DNA from 3 places in the Streptomyces sp. NPDC046465 genome. Region 2 is predicted to be linked to each of the others. Evidence: riboswitches for the same ligand, from Rfam matches in the RefSeq annotation. Region 2 holds a riboswitch; each other region holds the start of a gene.
What was found. Region 2 has a riboswitch for S-adenosylmethionine ahead of ABZ953_RS26520 (hypothetical protein). Riboswitches for the same ligand answer to the same signal wherever they lie in the genome.
Positions count from the first base shown of each region.

Region 1 (9,742 bases), on a different contig from region 2:
ACGTGGGCCGCCTCGTGGGTGAGGACGACCTGCTTGCCGAAGTCGCCGAGGACGCCGTACGCGTCGGGGTTGACGATGACGCGGTCGGCCGGTGCCCGCGTCGAACCGCCCGCCTCGCCGGTGGTGACCGCCGCGATCCCCCGGTACCCGGAGGCGGGCGCGCCGAGCAGCCCCGCCATGCCGTCCAGGGAGCGGGGCACCAGGACGACGATCCGGCCCGGCCACTTCCCGGGCCAGGCGCGCCGTACCGCGGGCACCGCCCGGTCGGCGATCGCACGCTGGGCGCGCAGTTCGGCGGCGCGGCGCCCGACGCCGAGGACGAGGCTGTGCGCGCCGTGCTCGGCCCGCACGCGCCCCTGGTCCCAGAGCTGCTCGCCGGACTTCTTCGCGGGCCGCTCGGCGATGACGTACCACCGTCCGTCGCGCCGCCGCAGCGTCAGCGTGCGCTCGGCGGTGACCGGCGCGCAGTCGTAGCCCTTGATGCGGTAGCGGAGTTCGGCGTTCGCGGTGGCCTCGGCGCCGGAGCGGTCCAGGCTGGTCAGCCGGTACTCCCAGGAATCGAGGGGGACCTCCTCGACGCGTTCGAAGAGGTCCGGCGCGCCCTCGGCGGGCCGCTCGGTCCTGTCGTACGCCTTCTCGTCCCCGTCGAGGACGGCCTGCGCGCGCCGCTCGAGGAGTCTGCGCACGTCACCGGCGGCGGCGTCCGGGACCGGGTCACCGCCGCACCCTGCGAGCACGGCGAGGCAGAGCGCGATGCACAGCGCCACCACCCACGACCCACGTCTGTGACCAGCCACCTTCCCGATCGTACGGGGCGCGGCCCGTGGACCGGTCAGATCCGTGTCACGGACGACACCGGCATCATGCCGACGGGGTCGTAGCGGACCGCGGCTCCGGGGTACGGGGCGTGCACCACCTGGCCGTTGCCCATGTACATCCCGATGTGGCTCGCGTCGTCGCGGTAGGCCACCAGGTCGCCGGGCTGCGCCTCGGACAGGGACACCTGGCGCCCCGCGTACCGCTGGGCCTGCGAGGTGCGCGGCAGGCCGACCCCGGCCTGGGCGTACGACCACTGCATGAGGCCCGAACAGTCGAATCCGGCGGGTCCGCTGGCGCCCCATACGTAGGGCTTGCCGAGCGCGGACCTGGCGGCGGCGATCGCGGCGGCGGCCCGTGCGGAGGACGGGGCGCCCCCGAGCTCCGGCAGCTCGCCGCGGTCCTCGGAGCGCGAGGACCTGTCGTACGCGTCGCGCTCCCCGCTCGGCAGCGAGTTGAGCAGCCTGCGGGCCTTGGCCAGCTTGTGCTCGACGGTGCGCTTGTGGCGGGCGACGGTGGTGCGGCTCTTCTCCAGCTCGGCGAGTTTGCCGCCCGCCTCGGTGCGCTCCTGCGCGAGGCTGCGCTGGGCCCGCTGAAGATCGGCCAGTTCGCCCGCCTGCCGGGCGCTGACGCGGTCGAGGACCGAGGCCCTGTCGAGGTAGCCGTCCGGGTCGGAGGAGAGCAGCAGGGCCAGGGCGGGGTCGATGCCGCCGTCGCGGTACTGCGCACCGGCCAGCGCGCCGAGCGCGCCGCGCATCTTGTTGATGCGCTCCTGGCCGCGCGCGACGCTGTCCTTGGCACGGGCGACCTGTGTACGCAGCTTGTCCGCGCGTTCGTCGGCCTTGTTGTACAGCTCGGTCGCCCGCTCGGCCTGCTCGTAGAGCCGGTCGACCGTGGCCCGGGTGACGGACGGCTTGTCCTGCGGCGCGGCACCTGCGGGCGCGGCCGCGAGGGCCGCCGCCGCGGTGGCCACGGCCGCTGAAAGGACGGTCACGCGCGTGCTCCGGTCGAGACCGGGCTGTGCGGGACGGCGATGGAACCCCACGGGAAGCCGCTCTCCCTTCCGCTGACGAACCCCCGGCTGTCCGGGGGAATGCGCGCCGACAGTAGCCGTGCGACCACGGAGCGGCCAAAGACCCGGCGCGGTGCGAAAAGGACGCGGACAGCCCGGCGCCCCGCCTCAGACGCAGGTCATCAACGGGGCGCGGGGTCAGCGGGAGTTGCCGGAATTCGCCCGTTCGGACGGTGTCGGCAAGGCGTTGACGTCAGGGTGCCGGAGCGGCGGAGGTCAGATGCGGACGCCGAACTGGAAGGAGCCCAGGTAGGAGATCGACTCGTAGCGCACCGAGGCGCCGGGGTGCGGGGCGTGCAGCACCTGGCCGTTGCCCGCGTAGAAGCCGACGTGCGCGAGGTTGTTGAAGAACACCAGGTCGCCCGGCTTCAGCTCGTTGCGGCCGATCTTGGTGCCGTCGTTCTGCTGGGTGTACGTGGTGCGGGTGATGTGGACGCCGGCCTGCGCGAATCCCCACTGCGTGAGGCCGGAGCAGTCGTAGGAGTTGGGGCCCGTGCCGCCGGAGACGTAGGGCTTGCCTATCTGGGTGGCGGCGGCGGCCATGGCGGCGGCGCCGCGGCCGGAGGCGGGGGCCTCGTCGCCGAGGTCCACGCGCTTGTCGGCGGCGCGGCTCGCGCGCTTCTGCTCCTTGGCGTCCAGCGCCGCCTTCTCCTTGGCGGTCAGCGTGTTGAGGAGCTTCTGCGCCTCGCCGAGCTTGCCCTGGACTTCCTTCTTCTTCTTGCCGAGCTCCGTGCGGGTGTCCGCGAGATCGTCGAGCTTGCCCGCGGCCTCCTTGCGCTGCTGCGCGAGGTCCCGCTGCTTCTTCTGGATCTTCTGGAGGGCGTCGACCTGCTGGCTGCTCAGCTGGTCGAGGGTGGACGCCTTGTCCAGGTAGTTGTCCGGGTCGGAGGAGAGGAAGAGCTGCAGGGAGGGGTCGATGCCGCCGGAGCGGTACTGGGCGCTGGCCATCGAACCGAGGCCGTCGCGCAGGTCGTTGAGCTCGCCCTGGCCGTCGGCGACCTTGTCCTGGAGTTCACCGATCTGCTTCTCGAGCTTCTCCTGCTTCTCCTTGGCCCCGTTGTACTTGTCGGTGGCCCGCTCCGCGTCTTCGTAGAGCTTGTCGACCTTGGACTTGACCTCGTCCTTGCTCGGCTTCGGCGCGGCCTGGGCGGCGCCCTGCGAGGTGAGGGCCACGGCAGCGGCGGCGGTCGCGGTGAGCACGGTCACGCGGGTGCGGCTCGGCTGCTTGGGTCGACGGTGGGACGCCACGCGGGCGGCTCCTTCTTCCTCCGGCCGCCTACCGGGACGCGGCGGGCGGGTACCACCGCCGCCACCCCGGATGGGTGATCAACCGAGCGGGGGTTCGAAGCGAGACCTTAGTGACCTTCTTGTGATCAGTTCAAATCTCATCGGAAAAAAACCGGTCGCGAAGCGCATTCTTTACCGATAACGCACAGCCGGTAATGATCTTCTGACGCTACGTCGCTTCGGGCGCCGCCCAATTCGGGCATAGGGCCCAGGAGTTACGTGACCACCTTTAGCCCCGCGAAAGCCTCTTCAGGAGGACCGCCGAAGCCACCGGCCGCGCCCCCGCCTTGGCGATCCCGTCGGCCACCTCGCGGTCGGTCGAGACGACGACCACGGGCCGCCCCGGCGGCTCCGCGCGCACCAGCTGACGGATCAGCTCGTCCGCGGTGACGCCCGGCTTGGAGAACAGCACCCGCACCCCGCGCGGCGGCGCGAGCAGCACGGGCGCGGCCAGCTCCGCGCCGTCGAAGACGCAGGTGACCTCGGCGCCCGTCTGCAGGGCGAGCTGCGAGAGCGAGCCGAGCAGCCGCAGCCGCTGCTTCTCCAACGGCATCGTCGGGTAGCCGGTCTTGGTGACGTTGTAGCCGTCGACGACCAGGTGCGCCTGCGGCAGCGCGAGCAGCTGGTCCAGGATCGCCGGGTCGCTCTCGGAGAGCGCGCGGGCCGCGATGTCCTTGGGCGACATCCGCCCCGGCTCGACGGCGTCCACGGTCTCCGCGGGCCGCACGGAGACCGGTGGCAGGGCCAGTTCGCGCCGCAGCCCCTGGGCCGCGTCCAGCACGGTGTCGAGCAGCAGCCGCAGCCGCATGTCCTCGACGCTGCGCCCCTCGCGCGCCGCCCTGCGGCTGGCTTCCAGGGCGGCCTCCGTCTCGCCGAGCCGCGCCTTGAGCCGCCGCGCCTCGCTCTCGGCGGCGGACACCTGCGCCTGGCCCTCGGCGCGCACGGCCTCGGCCTCGACGGCGGCCTTGCGCAGCGCGGCCTCACCGCGCTTGACGTCGCTGAGCGCCCCGCGCAGTTTGCGGTGCATCGACTCGGCTTCCCTGCGCACCATGTCGAGCTCGGCGCGCAGCCGCTCGGTCTCCGCCTTGGTCTGCCCGCGGGCGACGGCGAGCTCCTCGCGCAGCCGGTCGAGCTCGGCCCTGGTCTCGTCGTCCGCGCGCTCGGCGTCGGCCCGCTGGGCCTCCTCGCCCGCGGCGGTGACCAGCTTCACCCAGCCCGCCGGGCGCAGCACATAGGCGGCGGCCGCCACATCCAGCGGATCGGCGGCCGGCGGCGGAGAGCCCGCGTCCAGGGCGGCGGCGAGCTCGCTCTGGGCCTCCCTGAGGCGTTCGCCGATGCGCTGGCGGAAGAGGGTGTCGTTCTCCAGCGCGGCCGCCATGGCGTTGCCCGCGAACTTCGCGCGCCGGGTGGGCGTGAAGCGCGCGTACTGCCGCAGCTGGGCGGGCAATTCGGCCAGGGTGAGCCCGCCGAAGCCGTCCGAGACGATATGGACGACCCGTCGGCGCACCCCGTCGGGCAGCGGACGGTCGAGCACCTCAGCGGCGCCGTCGTCCGGCTCCCCGCCTGAGCTCTCCACCATCCGTCACCCCACTAGCTGTGCGGGCCCCGCTCCGTCAGGAGTCGGCGCCCGGCCTGTCCACGAGTTCCACCTGATCCACGGCGTTGCACCAGCGGCAACGCACGGACTCGATGGTCTCACTGACCACCTCACGTTCTTCGACGTTCGACTCTCCGGCCAGGTCGAGATGCACATACTCGACGACCTTCGAGCTGCGGGTCACATCGAAACGCGTGAGATTGCCGCACAGCGTGCAGCGCCACCGGGTGGTGGCGGTCGGCAGAGGAACCGTCATCGTGGCTGTTCGCTTTCGTCGGTGACTGGTAGCGGCGACATCATCGGCGACCGTGGGGCGTACGCGAGTTTCCGTCTGCGCACTGCCCGTAACCCTAAGGCCTGTAAGGGGCGCCATGCGGCGGCCTGCCGAGCGGCATGGCGGTCTGCGGAGGTAGTGCCCGTTACGTCATGCTCTGTTCATGATCCGCACATGGCGTACGAAGGCAGGCCGGCTGATCGGAGGGGGAACCGCCCCGGTGACGTACGGCCTGATCGCCGTCTGCTGCGCGGTCTTCCTGATCTCCCCGGTCTCCGGGTTCAACCCCTCCTACGGCCGCGGCGACGAGTTGATCGGTGCGCAACAGGTCTACTTCGAGCGGTGGGGAGTGGTACCCGTCGAACTGTTCAGCGGTGTCCCGAGCGCCGCCCTCGGCCCGTTCACCGCCCTGTTCGTGCACGGCAGCTGGCTTCATCTGCTGGGGAACATGCTGTTCTTGTACGTGTTCGGGGTCATGGTCGAGGAACGCATGGGCCACCTCCAGTACGCCTTCTTCTACCTCAGCTGCGGATATCTCGCCCTGCTCGCCTACGCGGCCGCGCACGCGGGCTCCGACCAGACGCTCGTGGGAGCGTCGGGGGCGATCTCCGCCGTCCTCGGCGCTTGCCTCTATCTCTTCCCACGGGCGCGCGTCACCAGCCTTTTCCCGTTCCTCTTCTTCCTGCCGCTGCGCTTTCCCGCGTGGGTGGTGCTGCCGTTCTGGGTGGCGCTGCAGTGGCTGGCGGCGGGGCAGGGCGGAAACGGTACGGGAGTCGCCTATCTGGCCCATCTGGTGGGCTTCTCGCTCGGCTTCCTGTACGCGTGGGGGTGGCGTGTGCGGAGGACTAGAGTGCACGTGAAAGGCAGCGCACCGGCCACCGAGGGAGACAGCCAGCCGTGATCACCGCGATCGTGCTCATCAAGACCAGCGTGGACCGGATCCCGGAGATCGCCGAGTCGATCGCCGCGCTGGACTCCGTCAGTGAGGTCTTCTCCGTGACCGGTACGTACGACCTGATCGCGATGGTGCGGGTGCCGCGCCACGACGACCTCGCGGACGTCATCCCGGGCCGGATCAGCAAGATCCCCGGCGTCGAGGGCACCGACACGCACGTGGCGTTCCGTACGTACTCACAGCACGACCTGGAAGCGGCCTTCGCGATCGGCCTCGACTCCTAGGGCCTTCCGGCCTGATCAGGCCGGATCAGGCCGCATCAGGCCGGATCAGGCCGCATCAGGCCGGATCAGACGGCGGCACCGGTGTCCGGCACGCAACGCCCGTCCTCGGTGCGGTAGTTCCACCGGGCGCCGTCCGCCACCAGCTCCTTGACGGCGCGCACGAAACGCTCGACGTGCTCGTCGGGGGTGCCCGCGCCGAAGCTCACCCGGATGGCGTTCAGCGACTTCTCGCCGGGCGCGGCCTCGGGGGCGCCGCACTCGCCGGGCTCGTCCGGCTCGCTGCCGAGCAGGGTGCGCACCAGCGGGTGGGCGCAGAACAGGCCGTCCCGTACGCCGATCCCGTACTCGGCGGAGAGCGCGGCGGCGAAGTGCGAGCTGTTCCAGCCGTCCACGACGAAGGAGATGACGCCCACGCGCGGCGCGTCGTCCCCGAAGAGCGAGAGCACGCGCACGGCGGGCACCTCGGCGAGGCCCTCGCGCACCTTGCTGATCAGGTACTGCTCCCGGGCGACGAGCTCGTCGAAGCCCGCGTCGGTGAGCGCCTTGCAGGCGGAGGCGATGGAGTAGACGCCGATGACGTTCGGGGAACCGGCCTCGTGCCGGGCCGCGGAGTCGTGCCACTCCACGTCCACACCACCGTCGGCGCGTCGCGCCACCTTCCGCGAGGCGCCGCCACCGGCGAGGTACGGCTCGGCGGCGCGCAGCCAGTCGGAGCGGCCCGCGAGGACGCCCGAGCCGAAGGGCGCGTACAGCTTGTGCCCGGAGAAGGCGACCCAGTCCACGTCCAACTCACCGATGGAGACGGGGTGGTGGGGCGCGAGCTGGGCGGCGTCGAGGACGATGCGGGCGCCGTGCGCGTGCGCGGCGGCGGCCAGTTCACGCACCGGCCAGAGCTCGCCGGTGACGTTGGAGGCGCCGGTCACGCAGACGAGGGCGGGGCCGTAGGGATCGCGGTCGGCGAGTGCGCGCTCCAGGGTGTGCACGGCCTCGTCGGGGGTGCGCGGCGCGTTGAGGTAGGTGACGCGGGCGTCCCGCCACGGAAGGAGCGAGGCGTGGTGCTCGGTCTCGAAGACGAAGACCTGGCAGTCGGCGGGCAGGGCGGCGGCGAGCAGGTTCAGGGAGTCGGTGGTGGAGCGGGTGAAGACGACCTGGTCGTCCTCGCGGCAGCCGAGGAACTCGGCGACGGTCTTGCGGGAGTTCTCGAAGAGGTCCGTGGAGAGCTGCGAGAGGTAGCCGGCCCCGCGGTGCACGCTGCCGTAGTACGGGGCGTACGCGGCCACGTCGTCCCACACCCGCTGCAGCGCGGGCGCGCTCGCCGCGTAGTCAAGGGCCGCGTACGTCACCTCGCCGCCGGTGACCAGCGGAACGGTGACGTCCCTGCCGAGGACGGCCAGCGGGGCGCAGACGGACGGGTCGGCGGCAACAGCGGAAACAGACATGGCGAACTCCCGTAAGAGACAAGTGAGTTCACTGCGAGGGCGCGTACGGCAGAGGGGTACGGCGAGGCAGTGATGAAGAGAAAAAGGGTGCGCGGAAAGGGGCCGAAGGCCCTAGCACATTCGCTTGCTCACGAGACTGCTCCCTTGAGGACCAGGACCCCAGGGGCGGACATTCACCGATGTCCAGGGGTCCGCGCTTGCCATACGCCTCGCTGCGTACGGCCTGGTCTTCACCCGGGGCACCCCGCCACGGACGGAGGGTTGCCGGACAGCGGGCCGGGGCCGTAGTCGCTGTCACTCATGACCTGTGCAGCATCCTGCCACACGATCTTCGACGCGCAAGGCGCAGTCCAGAATCCGGACTGCGCCTTACGTCACATGGGGGGGCTGCCGCCCGCGGCGGGCTCAGCGGTTGCTGGCCGCCACCCAGCGCTCCAGGGCCCGCTTCGCGGCGCCCGAGTCGATCGCCTGCGCCGCCCTCGCCATCCCGGCCCGGATCTGCTCCACGAGCGGCTCACCGGTCGGCGAGAGGGCGACCAAGGCCGCCGCGGAGTTCAGCAGCACCGCGTCCCGCACCGGGCCGCTCTCGCCGTCGAGCAGCCGCAGGGCCACCTCCGCGTTGTACGAGGCGTCGGCGCCCCGCAGCGCCTCGACCGGCACCAGGCCGATGCCGACCTCGCGGGGGTCGAAGGCCTCCTCGCGCACGGCGCCGTCCCGCACCACCCAGACCCGGGAGGTCGCGGTGGTCGTCAGCTCGTCGAGCCCGTCGTCCCCGCGGAAGACGAGGGACGAGTGCCCGCGCTCGGCGAACACCCCGGCCACGATGGGCGCCATCCGCGGGTCGGCGACCCCGACCGCCTGGGCCCGCACCTTGGCCGGGTTGGTGAGCGGACCGAGGAGGTTGAAGACGGTCCTGATCCCCAGCTGGCTGCGCGCGGCGCCCGCGTGCCGCAGCGCGGGGTGGAACTTCACGGCGAAGCAGAACGTGATGCCCGCCTCTTCGGCGACCTCGACGACCCGCCGGGGCGTGAGGTCCAGGTTGACGCCGAGCTTCTCCAGGACGTCGGAGGCGCCGGACGCGCTGGAGGCGGCGCGGTTGCCGTGCTTGACGACCTTCGCGCCCGCTCCCGCGACGACGATCGCGGACATGGTGGAGATGTTGACGGTCTTGGCCCCGTCGCCGCCCGTGCCGACGATGTCGACGCTCGGGCCCGGCACGTCGATGACGTTGGCGTGCGCGTACATGGCGCGTACCAGGCCGGAGATCTCCTCGACCGTCTCACCCTTGGCCCGCAGCGCGATCACGAAGCCCGCGATCTGCGCGTCGGTGGCCTCGCCCCGCATGATGCGGTCCATGGCCCACGCCGTGTCGTCGGCGCTCTGGTCCCGCCCGTCGAGCAGGCCGTTCAGCACGTCGGGCCAGGAACGGGCCGCCGCGGTGTCGCCTCCTGCGGGGGTCACAGCGCTCATAGCCGCTCCTGGTGTTTTCGTCTGCGTATGGATGTATAGGGAGGGAACACCCCGACTGCTCGGGGTGGGACCACCCTATCCAGCCTCCGGGACGGCAAAGAGCCCCATCCATGCAATGGACGGGGCTCTTGCCGTGGCGACCGTGGAGCGGTCGGAGCTTCGGAGCTCGGGTTGATCAGTGGTGGCCGTGGCCGCTCGTGATCTCCTTGTACTCGTCGGCGGTGGGCTTGGGGATCTGGTTGTTCTCCCCGTAGTAGCCCTTGGAGAGCTTCGCCCGGAGCTTCTGCGAGCCCGACAGCTTGCGCTCGACACCGTTCTCGTCGACCGACGGGCCGATCTCGACCGGCTGGTACTGCTCGTGCGCCGTGAGGGTGTGCAGCTGGTCCTGGCTGAGCGGCTCGTGGACCTCGATGAACTCACCGTGCGGCAGCCGCTTGATGATGCCCGACTCGCGGCCGTGCAGCACCTTGTCCTTGTCGCGCCGCTGCAGACCCAGGCAGATCCGCTTGGTGACGATGAAGGCGATGACAGGACCGGCGAAGAAGCCGATCCGGACGAACCAGGTGATCGCGTTCAGCGACAGGTGGAAGTGCGTCGCCCACAGGTCG
Region 1 is NZ_JBEYZK010000021.1:146,990-156,731, forward strand. Features, by position in the region: gene ABZ953_RS29905 (hypothetical protein) at 1-797, opposite strand, end outside; gene ABZ953_RS29910 (NlpC/P60 family protein) at 833-1,861, opposite strand; gene ABZ953_RS29915 (NlpC/P60 family protein) at 2,105-3,136, opposite strand; gene ABZ953_RS29920 (NYN domain-containing protein) at 3,405-4,754, opposite strand; gene ABZ953_RS29925 (hypothetical protein) at 4,789-5,028, opposite strand; gene ABZ953_RS29930 (rhomboid family intramembrane serine protease) at 5,210-5,947, shown strand; gene ABZ953_RS29935 (Lrp/AsnC ligand binding domain-containing protein) at 5,944-6,225, shown strand; gene ABZ953_RS29940 (aminotransferase class V-fold PLP-dependent enzyme) at 6,291-7,664, opposite strand; SAM riboswitch class IV at 7,853-7,970, opposite strand; gene trpD (anthranilate phosphoribosyltransferase) at 8,070-9,134, opposite strand; gene ABZ953_RS29950 (cytochrome bc complex cytochrome b subunit) at 9,310-9,742, opposite strand, start outside.
Region 1: linked by a shared signal. The riboswitch ahead of ABZ953_RS29940 (aminotransferase class V-fold PLP-dependent enzyme) and the one ahead of ABZ953_RS26520 (hypothetical protein) in region 2 are both predicted to bind S-adenosylmethionine.

Region 2 (9,742 bases):
TCGGCGGGCTGGCGGGCCATCTTCTGGATCAACGTACCGATCGGCCTCGCCGCGCTGTACCTCACCCACAGGTACGTGCCGGAATCACGGGCGGCGCGGCCCCGCCGCGTGGACCCGGTGGGCCAGGCGCTCATCGTCGTCCTGCTCCCGGCGCTCACGTACGCCATCATCGAGTCGCCCGGCCACGGCTGGACCTCACCGCCCGTGCTCGGCTGCGCGATCGCGGCGCTCGGCGCGCTCCTCGGACTGCTGTGGTACGAGCCGAGGCGCACCGATCCCCTCATCGACCTGCGTTTCTTCCGTTCAGCGCCGTTCGCGGGCGCCACCGTGATCGCGGTCGCCACGTTCGCCGCACTCGGCGGCTTCCTCTTCGTCAGCTCGCTGTATCTGCAGAACGTGCGCGGGCTGGATCCGCTGCACGCCGGTCTTTTCATGCTGCCGATGGCGGTCATGGCGCTGCTGACCGCGCCGGTCTCCGGCCGCATGGTGGCCTCGCGGGGGCCGCGGACGCCCCTGCTGCTCGCCGGGTCGGCGCTCAGCGCGAGCGCCCTTCTGCAGGCGCTCACCTTCTCCGACCACCTTCCGGCGGCCGTGCTGATCGTCGCGTACCTGCTCTTCGGCACCGGCTTCGGACTGGTCAACGCCCCCATCACCAACACCGCCGTGTCCGGGATGCCCCGCTCGCAGGCCGGCGTCGCCGCCGCGGTGGCCTCCACGAGTCGGCAGATCGGGCAGTCCCTCGGCGTGGCCGTCATCGGTGCGCTCATGGTCGGCGGGGCGCACGCGGACGCCGCGTCCTTCACCGACGTGGGGCGCACGGCGTGGTGGATCATCGCGGGCTGCGGCGCCGCCGTACTGGCCACGGGTACGCTCACTTCCGGCCGCTGGGCCCGGGGAACGGCCCAGCGCACGGCGAAGAGGCTCGCTGTGGAGGAGACGAGGGAGACAGTGAACGCCTGATGGAGCGCCCACACGACTGCCCGCGCGACCTCCCGCACGACCGCCCGCGTGACGACGGGCCGCGGGACGAGGGGCCGCGGGACGACGGGCCGCGGGACGACGGGCCGCGGGACGGTGGCGACGAGACCGCCAGGGCGGCGGCCCGTGTCTGGCAGGGTCTCAACACTCTCCTCTTGGAGCGTCACAACCGCCGCAAGGCGGTCGCCGACGCCCTCGGCATGAGCTTCAGCCGCATCAGGGCGCTGCGGCGCCTCACCGGCGAGCCGATCACGCTGCGGGAGCTGACCGAGCGCCTTGGCGCCGACCCGCCCTACACCACCGTCATCGTCGACGACCTCGTACGGCGCGGTCTCGCCGAACGCGTCGCCAACCCCGCCGACCGCAGGTCCAAACTGGTCCACCTCACGGAAGAGGGGGAGGCGGCGGCCGCCCGCGCCACCGCGATCCTCACCACTCCGCCGGACGACCTGCTCGCCCTGCCCGCCGAGGACATCGAGGTGCTCGACCGCGTGGTGGCGAAGCTGTTGCAGTAGGCGCGACGGTTCCGTTTCGTTCTGGTTCGTTATGGCTCTAGAGCTCCTGCAGGCCCTCTTCCGGTGTGGCGGGAGCGAGCGTCGCACGGTGGAGGCGGCCCGCGACGACGCAGCGGACGGTCACCGGGTGTGCGGGCGCGTCGGAGCCGTCCGCGAGCCGGGCGTGCACTCCGGAGAGCACCGCCGCGGGATCGGCGCGCAGCACCCGGCCGTCCGCGTCCCGGTGCGGCTCGATGCGTACGGACAGGAGCGCGCCGCCGGTCCGGCGCAGCACGCAGTACGAGGCGCTCAGCACGACGGCGGCAGTCCGCGCGCCACCGTGTTCGGCGAGTGCGTGGCGCGTCCACCCGTCGACGGTCCAGGTCTCACCCCGCGCGGGGAGCGCGGCGGCGTGCCGGGCTCGCCGGAACACGAGCCCGGCGCTCTGCAGTTGGGTGTCCGACGCCCGGTCCGCCTCGGCGGCCAGGTGATGCGCGGGCGCGGTGGAGCGGGCGGGCCGCCGCTCGATGTGTACGTGAGGTCCTCGCAGGTCCGCCCGTACGGCGAAGGCCGCGGGGGTACGGGAGGGCGGCGCGGGATCCGGCAGGAGGTTCGGTACGGGGGGATCGGCCGGTGGGGCCACGCCGAGGATCCGGTAGAGCTCCGCGCGCAACCGGCGTACGGCCTGGCCGCGCTCGGCGAACGCCCGCGCGGCGACGGCGGACGCGGAGCCGGGGCTGTACTCGCCGACGGCGCGCTCGAAGCCAGCCGTGGTCGGCTGTTCCAGGGGCCCCAACCCCGGTAGCCGGGCGAGGAGTTCGGCCATCGGGGTGCCGGGGATCAGCTCGCCGCCGCCGTCGCCCGCGGCGATCATCGGGGTGTCGCGGGCCGCGGCCGCGTACAGCGCCGCCGAGCCGTGGTCGGTGACGATCGCGTCGGCGGCGATGAGCAGCGCGGCCCACTCCTCGTACGGGCGGGCCAGGACCAGGCCCGCGTCGAGGGCGGGTGCGAGATCCTGCGCGAGGTCGAACCGCCCTGTCCTGCTGTGCTCGTTGGGGTGCAGGACGAGCCCCAGCTGGTACGTGTCGTGGGGGAGCTCGGCGGCCAGGCGGGCGGGGAGGCGGGGGTGGCGGCGGATCAGGGAGTGCGGGCCCCAGGTGGAGGCGAGGACGACCAGGCTCCGGCCGTGGGTGCGCAGGGCGCGGCGGTAGCGCTCGCGCAGGGGGAGCGAGGCGAGGACGCGGTCGAGCGTGGGGTCGCCGGTCACCGTCGCGTGCGCGGCTGCCGGAGGGCACGCGGCGGCGAGGCGGGTGACCTGCGAGGGGTGGGCCAGGGCGTGGAGGCGGGCCAGTGGGCGGCCGCCCGGCATCAGGAGCGCCGGGTCCATGCCGGAGGCGGAGTCGCCGGGGCCGTCCGGTGCGGTGAGGGCCTTGTTGTAACCGGCGCCGTGCGGCAGCAGGACGCGTGGTCCGCGGAGCTCGGCGAGGCCGCCCTTGGGGCTGGCGGCCAGGATCAGATCGTGGGGGTGGGCGAGGGCCTCGGCCCAGGGGATGGTGCGCCCGCCTGCCCGTTCGACGGCCGCGAGGGCGTCGGTGTCGAAGGCGGAGCCGGGGACGAGGGTGAAGCGGCGTCGGATGCGGTCGTCGCCCGCGAAGACGGGGAGGACGTCGAGGAGCCGGTGCAGGGCGGTGGCAGACCGGGCGGCGAAGAGGACGCGCTTCTCGGTGCCGGGGGAGGAGCCGCGCCGTGCGGCGCGGACCGCCGCGACGGGACCCGCTGCCCGCTGCCCGCTGCCCGCTGCCCGCTTCGGGAGTGTCCATCCTAGTTCGGGCGGCTGTGTCGCGTGACCCGTTTCCGCTTTTCGGGGCGGGTATGTGGGGGTCGGCGGGCGGCATGCCGGAGATCGTACCGGGCCCGCAGCATAGACCTGCGGCGGAGGCGCCCTGCGACCGGAGTCGGATCCGGAACGGTTCGGCCGCGTATTAGCGTGGTCGGAACAGATCGATCGACAGGATCCGAGGTGCCCGGCCCATGCCAAGCCGCAGCGAGAGCCGTACCCAGCTCATCGAGTCACTCATGGAGCGGTTCCCGCACGTGCCGCGGGAAGCCGTCATCAAGGAGGATCTGCTGCGCGGCGGCATCGCCTTCGACGAGTCGGCGCTCAGCGACAACGAGGGCGGTGACGTCAAGCCGAAGTCGTACTTCATCTTCTCCTTCGACCACAGCACCCTGCCCGAGCTGGGCGCCGCCGCCCTGCGCCGCCCGCCCGAGGAGATCGTCCTCACCGGCGGCCCCTACGACCTGCGCCGCACCGTCGTGTCGGTCCGCGTGAACCCGGCCTCGCCGTACCGCGTGGCCGCCGACGACCACGGTGTCCTCGGGCTCTACCTGGACGGCGCACGCATCTCCGACGTGGGCCTGCCGCCGATGCCGGACTACTACCGGCACACGCTGGAGAACGGCAAGTCCGTGATGGAGGTGGCGCCCACCATCCAGTGGGGCTACCTGATCTATCTGACGGTCTTCCGGGTCTGCCAGTACTTCGGCGCCAAGGAGGAGTGCGGGTACTGCGACATCAACCACAACTGGCGCCAGCAGAAGGCGGCGGGCCGCCCCTACACGGGCGTGAAGCCGATGGACGAGGTCCTTGAGGCCCTCGCCATCATCGACAAGTACGACACCGCGAAGTCCTCCACCGCGTACACGCTCACCGGTGGCGCCATCACCACGCGGCTCCAGGGCAAGGACGAGGCCGACTTCTACGGGCAGTACGCGAAGGCCATCGAGGAGCGCTTCCCCGGCCGCTGGATCGGCAAGGTCGTCGCCCAGGCGCTGCCCAAGGCGGACGTGCAGCGCTTCCACGACTACGGCGTGCGGATCTACCACCCCAACTACGAGGTGTGGGACCCGTACCTCTTCGAGCGCTACTGCCCCGGCAAGGAGCGCTACGTCGGCCGTGACGAGTGGCACCGTCGCATCCTGGACTCCGCCGACGTCTTCGGGCCGCGCAACGTCATCCCGAACTTCGTGGCGGGCGTCGAGATGGCGGAGCCCTTCGGCTTCAAGACCGTCGACGAGGCCATCGACTCCACCGTCGAGGGCCTGCAGTACTTCATGTCGCGCGGCATCACGCCCCGCTTCACCACCTGGTGCCCGGAGCCCACGACACCGCTGGGCAAGGCGAACCCGCTGGGCGCGCCGCTGGAGTACCACGTGCGCCTCCTCGAGGCGTACCGCGCGACGATGGAGGCCAACGGCCTGTCGTCGCCTCCCGGTTACGGTCCTGCGGGCCCCGGCAACGCGGTCTTCTCGGTCAGTTCGTTCATGGACAGCCTCTCCCCGGAGCAGGCCGCTCCGGAGGATGCCATCACCTCCACCACGGCCCAGTAACCCGGTGCGGAGGCCTGCACGGGGGCCAGGAGAAAACCCCGGGCAGGCCTCCGACAGGCCGTGTTACGGTCGGGACGGGTCACGAGTTCCAGCGCCAAGCCCCGGCTCGCTGGGCGGCACCCCGCTCCGTCGCGGGTGCCCCGGGTGACGACCCGCCCCGTGCGACGTGCACGGGGAACGGCGGATCACCGGGGTCGGCGACACCCGGGGTCCACAACTCCGGAGGCGCTCCATGACGCACTCGCCCGACACCCATGACCACGCCACCCATGATCACGCCACCCGTGCCCACGACACCTGGGACGCCTGCACGGCGACCGACGTGCTCATCACCTCGCACGACGTCACCGACGACGGCCGCATCGCGCTCCATGTGCTCGGTCCGACCAGGGGCGTCCCCGCGGCCCTGTGGACCGACGATCCGGAGCGGCTGCGCGGCCTCCTGCGACAGTACGAGGGCCTGGCCCAGTGGCAGCCCCGCTGGAACCTGCTGAGGCTGCGGTGCGAGACCCTGGGCACCACGGTGGTGTGCGTGGCCCCGCTGGCCTCGGGCGTCTGACGAGGCGTCGTCGGCCGGAGGGCCCGCGCCACCGTCGAAGATCACCGGTTCGTAGGATGACGCCGTGCCGGTCGCGGGCGATCCCCGCGGCCGGGCGGCGCGACAGTCAGCCACCCAGAGCCGGAGGTCCCCCGTGCAGCACCACCCCGTCACCGTCGTCACCGGCGGCAGCCGCGGTATCGGCGCCGCTGTCTGCGTCCGTCTCGCCGAGGACGGCCACGATGTCGTCATCGGCTACCGCTCGAACGCGACGGCCGCCGACGAGGTCGCCGCGACGGTCCGCGCCGCCGGTCGCCGCTGCGTCACCGTCCAGGTCGACACCGCCGACGAGGCCGACGTCGACCGCCTCTTCGACACCGCGGCGGCCGAGCTCGGCCCGGTCACCGCTCTCGTCAACAACGCCGGTGTGGGCGGCCCCGTCGGCCCCCTCGCCGAGGCCGACGCCGAGGGCATGCGCCGGGCGCTCGAGGTGAACGTCCTCGGATACCTGCTCTGCGCCCGGCGCGCGGTGCGGGACATGAAGGCCCGCGGAGGCGGCGCGATCGTGAACATCTCGTCTGTCGCGGCCACTCTCGGAGGTCCCGGCGAGTACGTGCACTACGCCGCCGCCAAGGGCGCCGTCGACACGCTGACGGTCGGCCTGTCCAAGGAGGTCGCGGAGGACGGCATCCGCGTCAACGCCGTTGCCCCCGGCGTCATCTGGACCGAGTTCCACGCCGACCCCCAGCGTCCCGCGAAGCTCGCGGCGGGCATTCCCATGGGGCGCTCCGGTCAGCCCTCGGAGGTCGCGGGGGCCGTCTCCTGGCTGCTCTCGGACGACGCCTCGTACGCGACGGGCACGGTCCTGAGGGTGTCGGGCGGCCGCTGATCTCTCCCCGCGGCTGCGGATTCGGATCGAACCTTCGTACGATGTAGGCATGATCACTGAATCCGTCGCCCTCGCCCCCGGCGTCGTCATCCGGCCGTCCGCCCTGAAGGACGCGGAGGCGCTGGCCCGGTCCCACCGGCGCAACCGCGTCCACCTCGCGCCCACGGAGCCGTACCGGGCGGCCTCCTTCTACACCACGGAAGGCCAGGCGGAGCGAGTCCGCGGGCAGTTGGAGGAGGACAGGGCGGGCCGGGCCGCGCACTGGCTGCTCGAGAGCGACGGGGAGATCGTCGGCCACGCCGGGCTGACGAACATCGTGCTGGGCCCGGCCCGCAGCGCCAGCCTCGGCTACTGGATCGACGGGGAGCACCTGGGCCTCGGCCTGGCCTCCGCCGCCACGCGGTTCGTCTGCGAGGCGGCGGACGCCCGGCTCGGCCTGCACCGCGTCGAGGCATGCACCCTGCTCGACAACACCGCCTCGCAGCGCGTGCTCGCGAAGTGCGGTTTCGAGGAGTACGGGGTCGCGCCGGGCTACTTGTACATCAACGGCGCCTGGCGCGACCACCGCCTCTTCCAGAAGATCCTCAACGACCGCCCGATGTAGCGGGGATGGGGCCGGGGGGGCGTCCGGAGTCCCCTCTCTGATCAGACTCTCGGGTCAGACGATGTTCTCCGCGACCTCGGCCTGCTCGCGGTCCGAGCCGTACGCCTGCGGGGTGCTGTACGAGCGGCGCGCCACGAACCACCACACGGTGGCAAGGAGCAGCACCGCGACGAGCGCGATCGAGGCGTAGTTCATCGAGTCGACCGTCACCGGCGAGGCCTGCGGCAGGCAGAACAGGACCGTCACGAACGCCACCCAGATGACCGCGATCCAGCCGACCGGCTTGCTCCAGCGGCCCAGGTTCCAGGGGCCCGGCTGGAAACGGTCGCCCGCGCGAAGGCGCAGGAAGATCGGGATGGCGTACGCGGGGGTGATGCCGATGACGTTGATGGCGGTGACCGCCGTGTACGCCGTCGTCGAGTAGAGGGAGGGCAGCGCGATGACCGCGGCCAGGCCCACCGACAGCCACACCGCGGGCACCGGGACCTGGGTGCGGGAGCTGACCTTGCGCCAGAGGGCCGAGCCGGGCAGCGCGTTGTCACGGCTGAAGGCGAACACCATGCGGCTGGCCGCGGCCGTCTCGGCGTTGCCGCAGAACAGCTGGGCCACGATCACGATGAGCAGCAGCGCCGTCGCCCCGGACTCGCCGATCGCGTCGATCATGATCTGCGCGGGCGGCACCCCGGTGGCGCTCTTCTGGGCGCCCACGTAGTCCTGGATGGCGAAGCTCAGCCCGGCGAGCAGGACGAAACCGGCGATCCACGAGGCCCAGATGGCGCGCACGATGCCGCGCGCCGCGGAGACCGAGGCGTTGGAGGTCTCCTCCGACAGGTGCGCGGAGGCGTCGTAGCCGCAGAAGGTGTACTGGGCGAGGAGCAGGCCGATCGCCGTCACGTAGAGCGGGTTGTCCCAGCCCGTGTCGTTCACGAACGTGCCGAAGACGGTCGACGGCGACTGGTGGTGGTCGGGCACGATCGCGAGGACGCCGACGATCACGGTGACGCCGGCGACGTGCCACCAGACGCTGATCGAGTTGAGCAGGCTGACCAGGCGCACGTTGAAGAGGTTCAGGACGGCGTGCAGGAGCAGGATGCCCAGGAAGATCAGGAAGGTCTTCTCGGTGGTCGGCGTGAAGCCGAACTTCAGGTTCAGGAACGCGCCGGTGAAGAGCGCGGCGCCGTAGTCGATGCCCGCTATCGCGCCGAGCAGCCCAAGCAGGTTCAGCCAGCCCGTGTACCAGCCCCAGCGGCGGCCGCCGAGCCGGTCGGCCATGTAGTAGAGGGCGCCCGACGTCGGGTACGCGCTGGTGACCTCGGCGAGCGCCATGCCCACGCAGAGCACGAAGAGGCCGACGCCCGCCCAGCCCCAGAGCATCACCGCGGGGCCGCCCGCGCCCATGCCGAAGCCGTACAGCGTCATGCAGCCGGACAGGATGGAGATGACGGAGAAGCTGATGGCGAAGTTGCCGAAGCCGCCCATGCGGCGGGCCAGCACGGGCTGGTAGCCGAGCTCTCTGAGTCGCTCTTCCTCGTCCTGATGTGGTGGCGCGGGCGCGGGGGCGGTGCTCGACGACGACCAGGTGGTGCGGGACACGGTGGGGCCTCCGGTGGGGAGCGGGGGTGAAGGGGGTCGGGGGTGCGGGGCCGGGCGGCCCGCGGGGCTAGCCCGGGCCGCGGGAGGCGCTGAAACAGCGGGTGCGGGCCTGGACGAAGACCTCGGCGGCGGCGTCCGCGTCGCCGGGGGAGTGGGTGCGGTAGGTCCACGGGACCGTGGTGAAGAACGGGTCGAGGGCCTGGAACACCCGCGACGCGTCGTGGAACTGGTGCGCGCCCCACAGCGCGTGCGCCAGGTGGTTGAGGTCGAGGAGCGAGGTCGCGGCGGGCGTCGTGTGGTCGAACCAGAGCTGCAGGGCGAGCAGCGCGGCGCGCGTGGCGTCCTCGGATATCCAGTGCAGGTCGAGGGCCTGTTCCTGGCCGGACTCCCTGCGGTAGCGCTCGACCCGTACGTACAGGGGCAGCAGGTGCAGCGCGGAGCCGGCGGGAGCCGATGCCGAGGCCCACTGCACGAAGTTGTACGCCTCGGTGAGCGGGCCCCGCGCACGGCGCCCGTACACGAACTGCAGCATCCGGTGGTACGCCTCGCGGTTGCCCGGATCCCGCTTGTCGGCCTCGGCGAGCAGCTGCCAGGGGCCGGGGAAGAGCATCGGCTCGGGAGGTGCCTGGCGGTGCTCGTCCCACCGCTGGCCGACGTCGAGCTGGGCCAGGGAGAGCAGGCAGATCCAGGGCACGGGGTCCTCGGGCGACAGGGCGGACGCGGCACCGCACGCGGAGACGGCATCGCGCCACAGGTCGTTGGTCCGCCGGTGCCCCGAGCGATGGGCGCGCAGGGCGCGCTCCACCAGGACCCGGGCGTGCAGGACGGCCGCCGAGGTGCTGCGCGGCTCCTCGGCGCGCCAGGCGTGCACTACGTCGGAGCCGGCGACGGCGGCTCCCAGGATCTGCGTGCGCTGCGTCCACAGTCCCCAGTCGGGTGTGTCGGTCAGCAGGTTGCGCGTGGAGACCCAGCGACCGGTCCTGAGGTCCTGGAGCACCCCGCGCAGCGCTTCGTCGTGGCCTGCCGGGTGGTACACCGGGCGGCCTAACGCCATGGGCATGAGTCCTCAGTTGGGAGAAGAGGGAGGTGAGGGGGAGGGAGTGGGAGAGGTCGACCAACCGGTTTGTTAAGGGAGTTGACGGTGTGACTCGGCGGACAGTGTAGATCCGGCCCTTCCGGTTCCAAGCCCATTCGTAAGACTTTTATGACCTTGTTGTGTCAACACGGCGCGGCGAATGGTCATTTGCTGTGCAGTT
Region 2 is NZ_JBEYZK010000017.1:195,108-204,849, reverse strand. Features, by position in the region: gene ABZ953_RS26545 (MFS transporter) at 1-960, shown strand, start outside; gene ABZ953_RS26540 (MarR family transcriptional regulator) at 960-1,493, shown strand; gene ABZ953_RS26535 (translation initiation factor 2) at 1,531-2,859, opposite strand; gene ABZ953_RS26530 (hypothetical protein) at 2,920-3,297, shown strand; gene ABZ953_RS26525 (radical SAM protein) at 3,504-4,862, shown strand; SAM riboswitch class IV at 4,940-5,049, shown strand; gene ABZ953_RS26520 (hypothetical protein) at 5,095-5,421, shown strand; gene ABZ953_RS26515 (SDR family oxidoreductase) at 5,555-6,289, shown strand; gene ABZ953_RS26510 (GNAT family protein) at 6,339-6,893, shown strand; gene ABZ953_RS26505 (amino acid permease) at 6,948-8,486, opposite strand; gene ABZ953_RS26500 (hypothetical protein) at 8,554-9,540, opposite strand.

Region 3 (9,742 bases), on a different contig from region 2:
GCCCGTACCCCGGCTGGGATACGAGCCCCTCGCGATGCTTGCTTCGGTGGTCGGTCGCGCCGAGCTAGACGGCGAGCTTGACCATGTCCGCCTGCGGACCCTTCTGGCCCTGCGAGATCTCGAATTCGACTCGCTGACCTTCTTCAAGGGTGCGGTACCCGTCCATCTGGATCGCGCTGTAGTGGACGAAAACATCCGCACCACCGTCGACCGCGATGAAGCCGTACCCCTTCTCCGCGTTGAACCACTTGACGGTGCCCTGAGCCATGCCTAACTCCCCTATTACTGGCCCTTGCACAGGACCGCACTTCGCGGACCCGGGTCAGACCTCACCCCCCACTGCTGGGGGTGTGCGCCGGAACGCGTCGACCGCCGCTGAATGTATCTGTCCAACTGCCGTCTGCAACAGGTCAATCGGACGAGAATTCTGGGCACGCCCGATCGGTAATATGCGGAGAATTCGCCACGATTCAGGGCAAGAAGGGCCAGGCAAAAGCCACATAAGGTTCAAATGGGCAGCGCTCTTTGGCTACTTCTTGTCGGCTCCAGGCCGACTTCGTATATGCGCTCGGCATTAACGGCGAAGCACTCTTCCCAACTGTACCGCGCTCAACCATGCAGAATTGCCCCCTCCGTTTCTCGACCGGAGAGGGCAATTCGGTTTAAGCAGGGTTCTTGCGGAAAAGGATCAGCCGCCGGCGACGGCCGGAATGATCGAGACGCCCGCGCCGTCCGGGGTGGCCGTCTCCAGGCCCTGTTCGAAGCGGACGTCGTCGTCGTTGACGTACACGTTCACGAAACGGCGCAGCTTGCCCTGGTCGTCCAGGACGCGGGCCGCGATGCCCGTGTGGTTCTTCTCCAGATCGGCGATGACCTCACCGAGGTTCGCCCCCTCGGCGGCGACCTCGGCCTTGCCGCCGGTGTAGGTGCGGAGAATGGTGGGAATCCGGACGTTGACACTCATGGGTTCACCTCAGGGGTACGGGGGCGGAGGGGAGGCGCCCTGAAAGGGGCGCGGGGAACTGCGCGAGGACGGACCACGACCCGCAGTCGGCGGCGAGCGACGGGCCCAACGGCGACTTAACCGGCGAGACCCGCGGAGCGAAACGCGTCGAGGCTCGGCTTGATCGTCGCCGTCGCCTGAGACCTCTCGGCAACCGCGTCGAGCGTCTTGAGCCCGTCCCCGGTGTTCAACACCACCGTGGTGAGGGCCGGGTCGATGAGCCCGGCGTCGACCAGCTTCCGCGTGACGCCCACCGTCACACCGCCCGCGGTCTCCGCGAAGATCCCCTCGGTCCGAGCGAGCAGCTCGATCGCCTCGACGACCTGTTCGTCGTTCACGTCCTCCACGGCGCCACCCGTGCGGCGCGCGATGTCCAGGACGTACGGCCCGTCGGCGGGGTTGCCGATGGCGAGGGACTTGGCGATGGTGTTCGGCTTCTGGGGGCGGACCACGTCGTGACCTGCCTTGAAGGCGGTCGACACCGGGGAACAGCCCTCGGCCTGGGCGCCGAAGATCTTGTACGGCTTGTCCTCGACGAGGCCCAGCGCGATGAGCTCCTTCAGACCCTTGTCGATCTTCGTGAGCTGCGAGCCCGAGGCGATCGGGATGACCAGCTGGTCGGGCAGCTCCCAGCCGAGCTGCTCGCAGATCTCGTACGCGAGGGTCTTGGAGCCCTCGCCGTAGTAGGGCCGCAGGTTGACGTTGACGAAGCCCCAGCCCTCGCCCAGCGGGTCGCCGATGAGCTCGGAGCAGAAGCGGTTCACGTCGTCGTAGTTGCCCTCGATGCCGACGAGCTCGCCGCCGTACACCGCGGCCATGACGACCTTGCCCTGCTCCAGGTCGTGCGGGATGAACACGCAGGAGCGGAAACCGGCGCGGGCCGCGGCGGCGCCGACGGCGCCCGCCAGGTTGCCGGTGGAGGAGCAGGAGAGGGTGGTGAAGCCGAAGGCACGCGCGGCTTCGAGCGCCTGCGCGACGACCCGGTCCTTGAAGGAGTGCGTGGGGTTGCCCGAGTCGTCCTTGACGAACAACTTGCCCTGGTCGACGCCCAGTTCACGCGCGAGGTTGTCGGCCTTGACCAGCTTGGTCCAGCCGGGGTTCAGGTTCGGCTTCTCGGCGACGTCGGCGGGGACGGGCAGGAGCGGGGCATAACGCCAGATGTTGGCGGGACCGGCCTCGATCTGCTTGCGCAGAGATTCCGGGTCGCCCAGCGGCAGGTCGTACGCGACTTCGAGGGGGCCGAAACACTCGACGCACGCGAAGATCGGACCGAGCGGGAACTTCGTGCCGCACTCTCGGCAGGAGAGACCCGATGCGGGGCCGAGGTCTACGGAAGAGGTGGTGTTTTCGGTGGCGACAGTCTGCACAGCCATGGAGGCGAGGCCCTTTCTCCTCATCTTCCTCGCGACGCATCTCGCCGCGAGACGGAATTGGCACCTTCCCGAGCCGGGAGCCTCGCGGCGCTGATCGCGCACACGGTGACACTTGCGTCTTGCGACGCGCGGCTGGGTGGTTGCCGGGGCTTCAACGGGCCGTATCCCTCTGCCCCTCTGGATGAGCGGTATTCGATTGTGTGACGCCCGGGACCCCCGACATGCGATGGTCACCGGCGTTGTTCAAGACTGTAACCGAAGCCCCGGACCCTTGAGATAGTCGTCCGAACCGCGAGATGGATCACATATGGGAGGACCGCGACCGTGCTGGAAGAGGTCGAGCACTGGCTGAGCAGGCGTTCCTGGTCCGTCGCCGACCGCCCGCTGGACCTCCTGGTCGCCGCCAAACGCGCGTCAGGAACCTCGGTGAGCGTCGTACTGCCCGCGCTCGACGAGGAGGGGACGGTCGGCGAGATCGTCGCCGAGATCCGCCGCGCTCTGATGGAGAAGATTCCGCTGGTCGACGAGCTCGTGGTGATCGACTCAGGCTCCACGGACCGTACGGCCGAGGTCGCGTCGGCGGCGGGCGCCAAGGTCGTCCACCGGGACGAGATCCTGCCGCGCATCTCACCGGTGCCCGGCAAGGGCGAGGTCCTGTGGCGGTCACTGCTCGTGACCGGCGGGGACGTCGTGGCCTTCGTCGACGCGGACCTTCGGGAGTTCTCCGCGGACTTCGTCTCGGGCATCGTGGGACCGCTGCTCACCGACCCGGACGTGGCCTTCGTGAAGGCCATGTACGACCGGCCGCTCGGCGCCGCGGCGGGTCAGGGCGGCCGGGTGACCGAGCTGATGGCGCGCCCGCTCCTGAACATGCACTGGCCGCGCCTCGCGGGGTTCGTCCAGCCGCTGGGCGGCGAGTACGCGGCGCGCAGGTCGCTCCTCGAGCGGCTGCCGTTTCCCGTCGGATACGGCGTGGAGCTGGGGCTGCTCGTCGACGCGCTGCACACCGTGGGTCTTGACGCGCTCGCGCAGGTCGATGTCGGGGTGCGCAGGCACCGGCACCAGGACGGGCAGGCGCTCGGGCGGATGGCGGCGGCGATATACCGGACGGCGCAGCTGCGGCTCGCCCGCGGCCATCTGCTGCGGCCCGAACTGACGCAGTTCGAGCGGGGCGAGCACGGGTTCGTGCCGCGGACGTACGCGGTCGACACGGAGGAGCGTCCGCCGATGACGGATATCGCCGAGTATGCGCATCGTCGCGTGGCGTAACCTCCGCCGATGATGTGCTTTGCCTACATTTCCGTCTTATGTGGGATAGATCTGTGTGGGATAGAGCTGCGTGGGCCAGAGCTGCGTGGGCCAGAGCTGCGTTGTGGGACAGAGTCGGACGGAGCGCGGTGGGGATCGCCTCCGCCGCGGTCGCGGTGGGCGCGCTCGCCGTCAGCGCGCCACCGGCGACCGCGGCAGCCGCCCCCGCGCCGGTCGTCAAGCACCTCACGGCGACCGCCCCCGCCCCGCCCCCCGCCCCGCCGCAGCCCGGACAGCCGCACGGGCGCCCGGCCGGTGAGCTCGCCACGACCGGGGACTCCCGGGCCCTGTTGTACGGCGGGATCGCGGTCGCACTGTGCGTCCTGGGCGTGCTGCTGATCGCCGCGGGGCGCAGGCGTCGGGACTGACCACCGGCCGTACGTTTGCCCGTCCCCGGGACGGGCTACGTTCTGCCACATGGTCTCCGAGTACGAATCGTCAGCAGCGCAGGTACTGGTCGCCTCCAACCGCGGCCCCGTCTCGTACACGGTGGGAGAGGACGGGGAGCTGTCCGCCAAGCGCGGCGGCGGCGGCCTGGTGTCCGGGCTCAGCGCCATCGGCGACGAGGCGGACGCCCTGTGGGTGTGCGCGGCGCTCGGCGACGGCGACCGCGAGGCGGTGCGGCGCGGCGTCGGCGAGGACGGCGTCCGGATGCTGGACATCGACGCGGACGTGCACGCGGCCGCGTACAACGGCATCGCGAACTCGGTGCTGTGGTTCGTCCACCACATGCTCTACCAGACCCCGCTCGAGCCGGTTTTCGGACCGGAGTTCCGTGCGCAGTGGGCGGCGTACGAGACGTACAACCGCGCCTTCGCCGAGGCACTGGCCGCGGAGGCGGCGCCGGGCGCGGCGGTCCTCGTACAGGACTACCACCTGGCGCTGGTGCCCGGCATGCTCCGCGAGCTGCGCGAGGACGTGCGCATCGGCCACTTCTCGCACACTCCCTGGGCGCCCGCCGACTACTTCAGGATGCTGCCGGACGACATCGCGGAGCAGTTGCTGCGCGGGATGCTCGGCGCCGACCGGCTCGCCTTCCTGACCGGGCGGTGGGCGGACGCGTTCACGGAGTGCTGCGTACAGATCGTCGGCGGGACCACGGGCACCCGGATCGGGGTGCACGGGCTCGGCGCCGACGCGGACTTCCTGCGGGAGCGGTCGCGGCGGGACGACGTCGAGGAGCGGATGCGGGCGCTGCGGGAGCAGGCGGGCGAGCAGGACGGGGAGGCCCGCAAGCTGATCGTCCGGGTGGACCGCACCGAGCTCTCCAAGAACATCGTGCGGGGCATGCTGGCCTACCGCGAGCTCCTCGACACCCGCCCCGAGTGGCACGAGCGCGTCGTGCACGTCGCCTTCGCCTACCCGTCGCGGCAGGACCTGGCGGTCTACCGCGACTACACGGACGAGGTCTCCCGGGTCGCCGCCGACATCAACTCCCGCTACGGCACGCCCGGCTGGACCCCCGTCGTACTGCACGTCAAGGACGACTTCGCGCGCTCCCTCGCCGCCTACCGGATGGCGGACGTGGCCCTGGTCAACCCCATCCGCGACGGCATGAACCTCGTCGCCAAGGAGGTCCCCGTCGTCTCCGACGAGGGCTGCGCGCTCGTGCTCTCGCGGGAGGCGGGGGCGTACGAGGAGCTGGGCGAGGACGCGCTGACGGTGAACCCGTACGACATCACGGCCACGGCCGCCGCCCTGCACACGGCGCTGACCATGCCGGACGACGAGCGCGCCGAGCGCACCAAGCGTCTCGCGTCGGCGGCGACGGCGCTGCCGCCCGCGCAGTGGTTCCTGGACCAGTTGCGGGCCCTCACCGGCTGACCGAGCACGGCAACCGAGTACGGCAACCGAGTACGGCGGAAGACCTCGGCCAGTCCAAGGACCGCTTCGGTTTGTCCATGGGCCCGGCGCGGGCACCGTCACTACGGTCCCCGCATGACCCTGCGCCGCAGCACGAGCATCGTGATCCTCACCGCTCTCGCCACCACCGGCGCGGCCGCGTCCCCCGCCGCCGCACAAACCGGCACCGCACAAACCGGCACCGCACGAACCGGCACCGCGTACTACGTCGACTGCGCCAAGGGCGACGACACCGCGCCCGGCACCTCCGCGAGCGCCGCGTGGCGCACCGTGGCCAAGGCGAGCGGGCACACCTTCGGCCCCGGCGACCGGCTCCTGCTCAAGCGGGGCACAAGCTGCACGGGGGTGCTGGCTCCCCAAGGTGCGGGTGCGGCCGGCGCCCCCGTGCGCATCGACGCGTACGGGAACAAGCGCCTGGCCAAGCCGCACATCGAGGCCAAGGGCGCCCGCGCCGCCCTGCACCTGGTCGACACCGAACAGTGGGAGATCCGGAACCTGGACCTCTCCAACACCGGCCCCGCCACCACCACCCGGCGCCGCGCCGGGCTCTACGTCCAGCTCACCGACTACGGCGTCGCCCACCACTTCGTCGTCGACGGCGTGGACGTGCACGACGTGAACGGCGCCGACTTCAAGGACCCCGACCCCTCCGGCGGCATCCTCTTCACCGTCCAAGGCACGGCGAGGCCCACCCGTTTCGACGGCGTGCGCGTGTCGGACTCCACCGTCCGCCACGTCGACCGCACCGGCATCGGCACCTCCTCCACCTGGGGCCGCGACGAAGAGGGCGCCAACTGGCTCTCCACCGGCGTGCGGTTCGAGCGGAACAAGGTGTACGACGTGGGCGGCGACGCGATCGTCGTGCAGAAGGCCCGGGGCGCGCTGGCCGAGCGCAACTACGTCGACGGCTTCAACATGCGCTCCGCCGGTTACAACGCGGGCCTGTGGGCGTGGCAGTCCGACGACGTCGTCTACCAGTACAACGAGGTCACGGGCGGCCACGGGACGCGCGACTCCATGGCGTACGACATCGACGGCGGCAACAACCGCAACGTCTACCGGTACAACTACAGCCACGACAACGAGGGCGGCTTCCTCCTCGTCTGCAACGCCGAGGACACCGTCAGCGATGGCAACCGCGTGCACGACAACATCAGCGTGAACGACCGCAACACCGCATCGCCGTACGGTGTGATCTCCGTGGTCTGCGGCGCCTCGACGGACACCCGGATCTACCGGAACACCGTCGTGACCAACCGCTCCGACACCGCCCTTGTCTCCAACAACGGACCCACCGGCGTCACCTTCCAGGACAACGTCTTCGTGGGCGCGCCCGGCGCGGGCTCCCCCATCAAGGACACGGTGAGCACCTTCACCGGCAACCTGTACTGGCACACCGCGCAGCCCCGCGACCCGGGCGCCGTCGTCGCCGACCCCCGGTTCGTCGACCCGGCCCCCGAAAAGCCCGGTGACGTACGCCTGCGGGAGGGCTCACCGGCGCGCGGCGCCGGGACGGGGACCGCAGACCCCGACGACCCCGACGACCCCGATGGCACGGAAGGCCACGACTACTTCGGCAACCCGATCCCCGACCCTCCCAACATCGGCGCCGATCAGGGCAGTTGAGCGCCGATCGCCGAAAGCAGCCGTACGACACCGGGCGGACCGTCCACCACCAGGTCGGCCCGCCCTGCCAGCTCCGTGACTTCCGTACTGCCGCTGCACACGAGGAGCCCCGCGACGCCGTCCGAGCGGAGCTTCTCCACCGCGCCGAAGGCCGGGAGATCGCCGAGGTCGTCGCCCGCGTAGAGGACGGACTCGGCGCCGACCTCGCGCAGATACTCCTCAAGGGCCACGCCCTTGTCCATGCCGGGCGGCCGCAACTCCAGGACCATGCGGCCCGGTTCGACGATCAGGCCGTGTCTGCCCGCCAGCTCGGCGAGCGGCTCGCGCAGCGCGTCGAAGGCCGCCTGCGGGTCCTCCGCGCGGCGCGTGTGGACGGCGACGGCCCGGCCCTTCTCCTCTATCCAGGAGCCCCGCCAGGCGTCGATCGCGTCGAGGAACCCGGGCAGCTCGGCACGGACCGCCGCGACCCCGGGGTGCGCTTCGGCGGCGTGCACGGTGCCGGTGACGGCGTCCCAGCGCTCGGCGCCGTAGTGCCCGAGGACCACGAGGTGCTCAAGGCCCGCCACGCCCGCGAAGCCGCCGTAGCGGACGGCGACGCCCGCGGGGCGGCCCGTGACCACGGCGACCGACCGCAGGCGCGGCGCGAGCGCGGCGAGCGCGGGCACGGCGTCGGGGTGGGCGCGGGCCTGCTCGGGGTCGGCCACGATCGGGGCGAGCGTGCCGTCGAAGTCCAGCGCGACGACGGCCCGTTCGGGCCGCGCGAGGAGTGCGGAGAGCCCGTCCCGCCCGGCAGGCGTCACGGGCTCGGGCAGGCCGGGGCGTCCGGGCCTGTCGGGCTGCGCGTACGTAGGGTCACCCATGGGCCCGACCTTAACGGCGTCAGCGCTCGTCGCGCCGTGACTCCCGCACCCGGCGCAGCCGATTGACCGTAATCGGGTCGTGGGCGAGCGCCCGAGCGTCGTCCAGGAGTGCGTTCAGTACCTGGTAGTAGCGCACCGGGACCATGCCGAGCTCCTCACGGATGGCGCGTTCCTTCGCGCCCGGGCCCGGCCACGAGCGGCGCTCCAGGGCGAGGACGGCGCGGTCGCGCTCGGAGAGCTCCGCCGGTTCCGGAGCGCTCACTCCAGCTTCCTGAGGATCCATGCGGACACGCTATGCCTCGCCCCACTCCGCTGCTCTACTCCGCGTTCTCCTCGGTGACCGCCCGGTTCTGGATGCCCTTGAGCACCGAGTCGGGGTTGCCGCCCTCCTGGACGGTCTTGCCGATGTCCTTCTTGATCTGCGCCGAGACCTCGGCCCAGGACGTCTTGCCCACCGGGTAGAGCTCCGACGTCGGGAGCTCGTCGAGGAACTTGCCCAGGGCCGTGTGGCCGCGGTCCTTGGCCATCGCCTGCGACGCGGACGTGGTCACCGGCAGGATGTCGTACTCGTTGGAGAAGTCGAGCACGTTCTTCTTGCTGTACACGTAGTCGAGGAACTTGCCGGCCTCCTTGCGGTGACCGTTCTGCTTGAACGCCATCATCCAGTCGGCGACGCCCATCGTGGCCTGCGCTTTGCCGTTGACGCCGGGCGCCGGCACCATGCCGAACTTCACGCCCTTCTTCGCCGCCATCTTCATCAGCGTCGGGTGGCCGTTGAGCATGCCGACCTCGCCGCGCGAGAACGCCGCGAACGCCTCGGCACGGTTCATCTCGCCGGGCGCCGTCGGGCCGGTCAGGCCCTCGCCGACGAGGTTGTCCCTGAGCCAGCCGAACGTCTTCGCGTTCTGCTTGGAGTCGATGTCGTACGAGCCGACGTTGTCGGTGTAACCGCCGCCGCCGCTGAGCATCCACATCAGCGTCTCGGCGGGCGCCTCCTCCGGGCCGAGCGGCAGCGCGTACGGGATCTTCACGCCGCGCGCCTTGAGCGCCTTCGCGTCCGCCTTCAGCTCGCTCCAGCTCTGCGGCGGGGTGAGGTTGGCGTCCTTGAAGAGCTTGGTGTTGTAGAAGAGCAGCCGGGTCGAGGAGGCGAACGGCATGCCGTACTGGATGCGGTTGACCTCGCCGGCGCGGGAGAGCGGGGCCAGGAAGTCCGCCTGGGTGGCGATCGAGAGGAGCTCGTCGGCCTCGTAGAGCTTGCCCTGCGCGGCGTAGTCGGCGTACGCGCCGATCTGCGCCAGGTCGGGGGCGTCGCCCTTCTTGACGCTCTCCTTGACCTCGCGGTCCACGTCGTTCCAGGAGTGGACGGTCACGTCGACCTTGATGCCGGGGTTCTCCTTCTCGAACCCCCGGGCCAGCTGGTCCCAGTACTTCTTGGAACTGTTCTCCGCGGAGTCGCCGTAGTCCGCGGCCACCAGCTTGAGGGTGACGTCGCCCGAGTCACCGGACCCGCCGCAGCCGGCGAGAACGCCCGCCATGCCCAGTACGGCCACCGCCGCGGTCAGTCCTGTCACGCGCCGCTGCACAGCTGTCCCACCCTCATTGCTTCCGCGTTCCGAGGCTTCTCGGCCTCAATGCCCTTGAACTGCGAGTTTCCCCCGAGTCCGGACACAAGGTCTACACCACCCGCATATCACTTGTGCAACGGCCTC
Region 3 is NZ_JBEYZK010000007.1:177,479-187,220, forward strand. Features, by position in the region: gene ABZ953_RS13185 (cold-shock protein) at 65-268, opposite strand; gene ABZ953_RS13190 (MoaD/ThiS family protein) at 689-964, opposite strand; gene thrC (threonine synthase) at 1,081-2,376, opposite strand; SAM riboswitch class I at 2,394-2,564, opposite strand; gene ABZ953_RS13200 (glucosyl-3-phosphoglycerate synthase) at 2,701-3,645, shown strand; gene ABZ953_RS13205 (hypothetical protein) at 3,774-4,052, shown strand; gene ABZ953_RS13210 (trehalose-6-phosphate synthase) at 4,102-5,508, shown strand; gene ABZ953_RS13215 (right-handed parallel beta-helix repeat-containing protein) at 5,623-7,173, shown strand; gene otsB (trehalose-phosphatase) at 7,161-8,033, opposite strand; gene ABZ953_RS13225 (DUF3263 domain-containing protein) at 8,053-8,316, opposite strand; gene ABZ953_RS13230 (extracellular solute-binding protein) at 8,351-9,568, opposite strand.
Region 3: linked by a shared signal. The riboswitch ahead of thrC (threonine synthase) and the one ahead of ABZ953_RS26520 (hypothetical protein) in region 2 are both predicted to bind S-adenosylmethionine.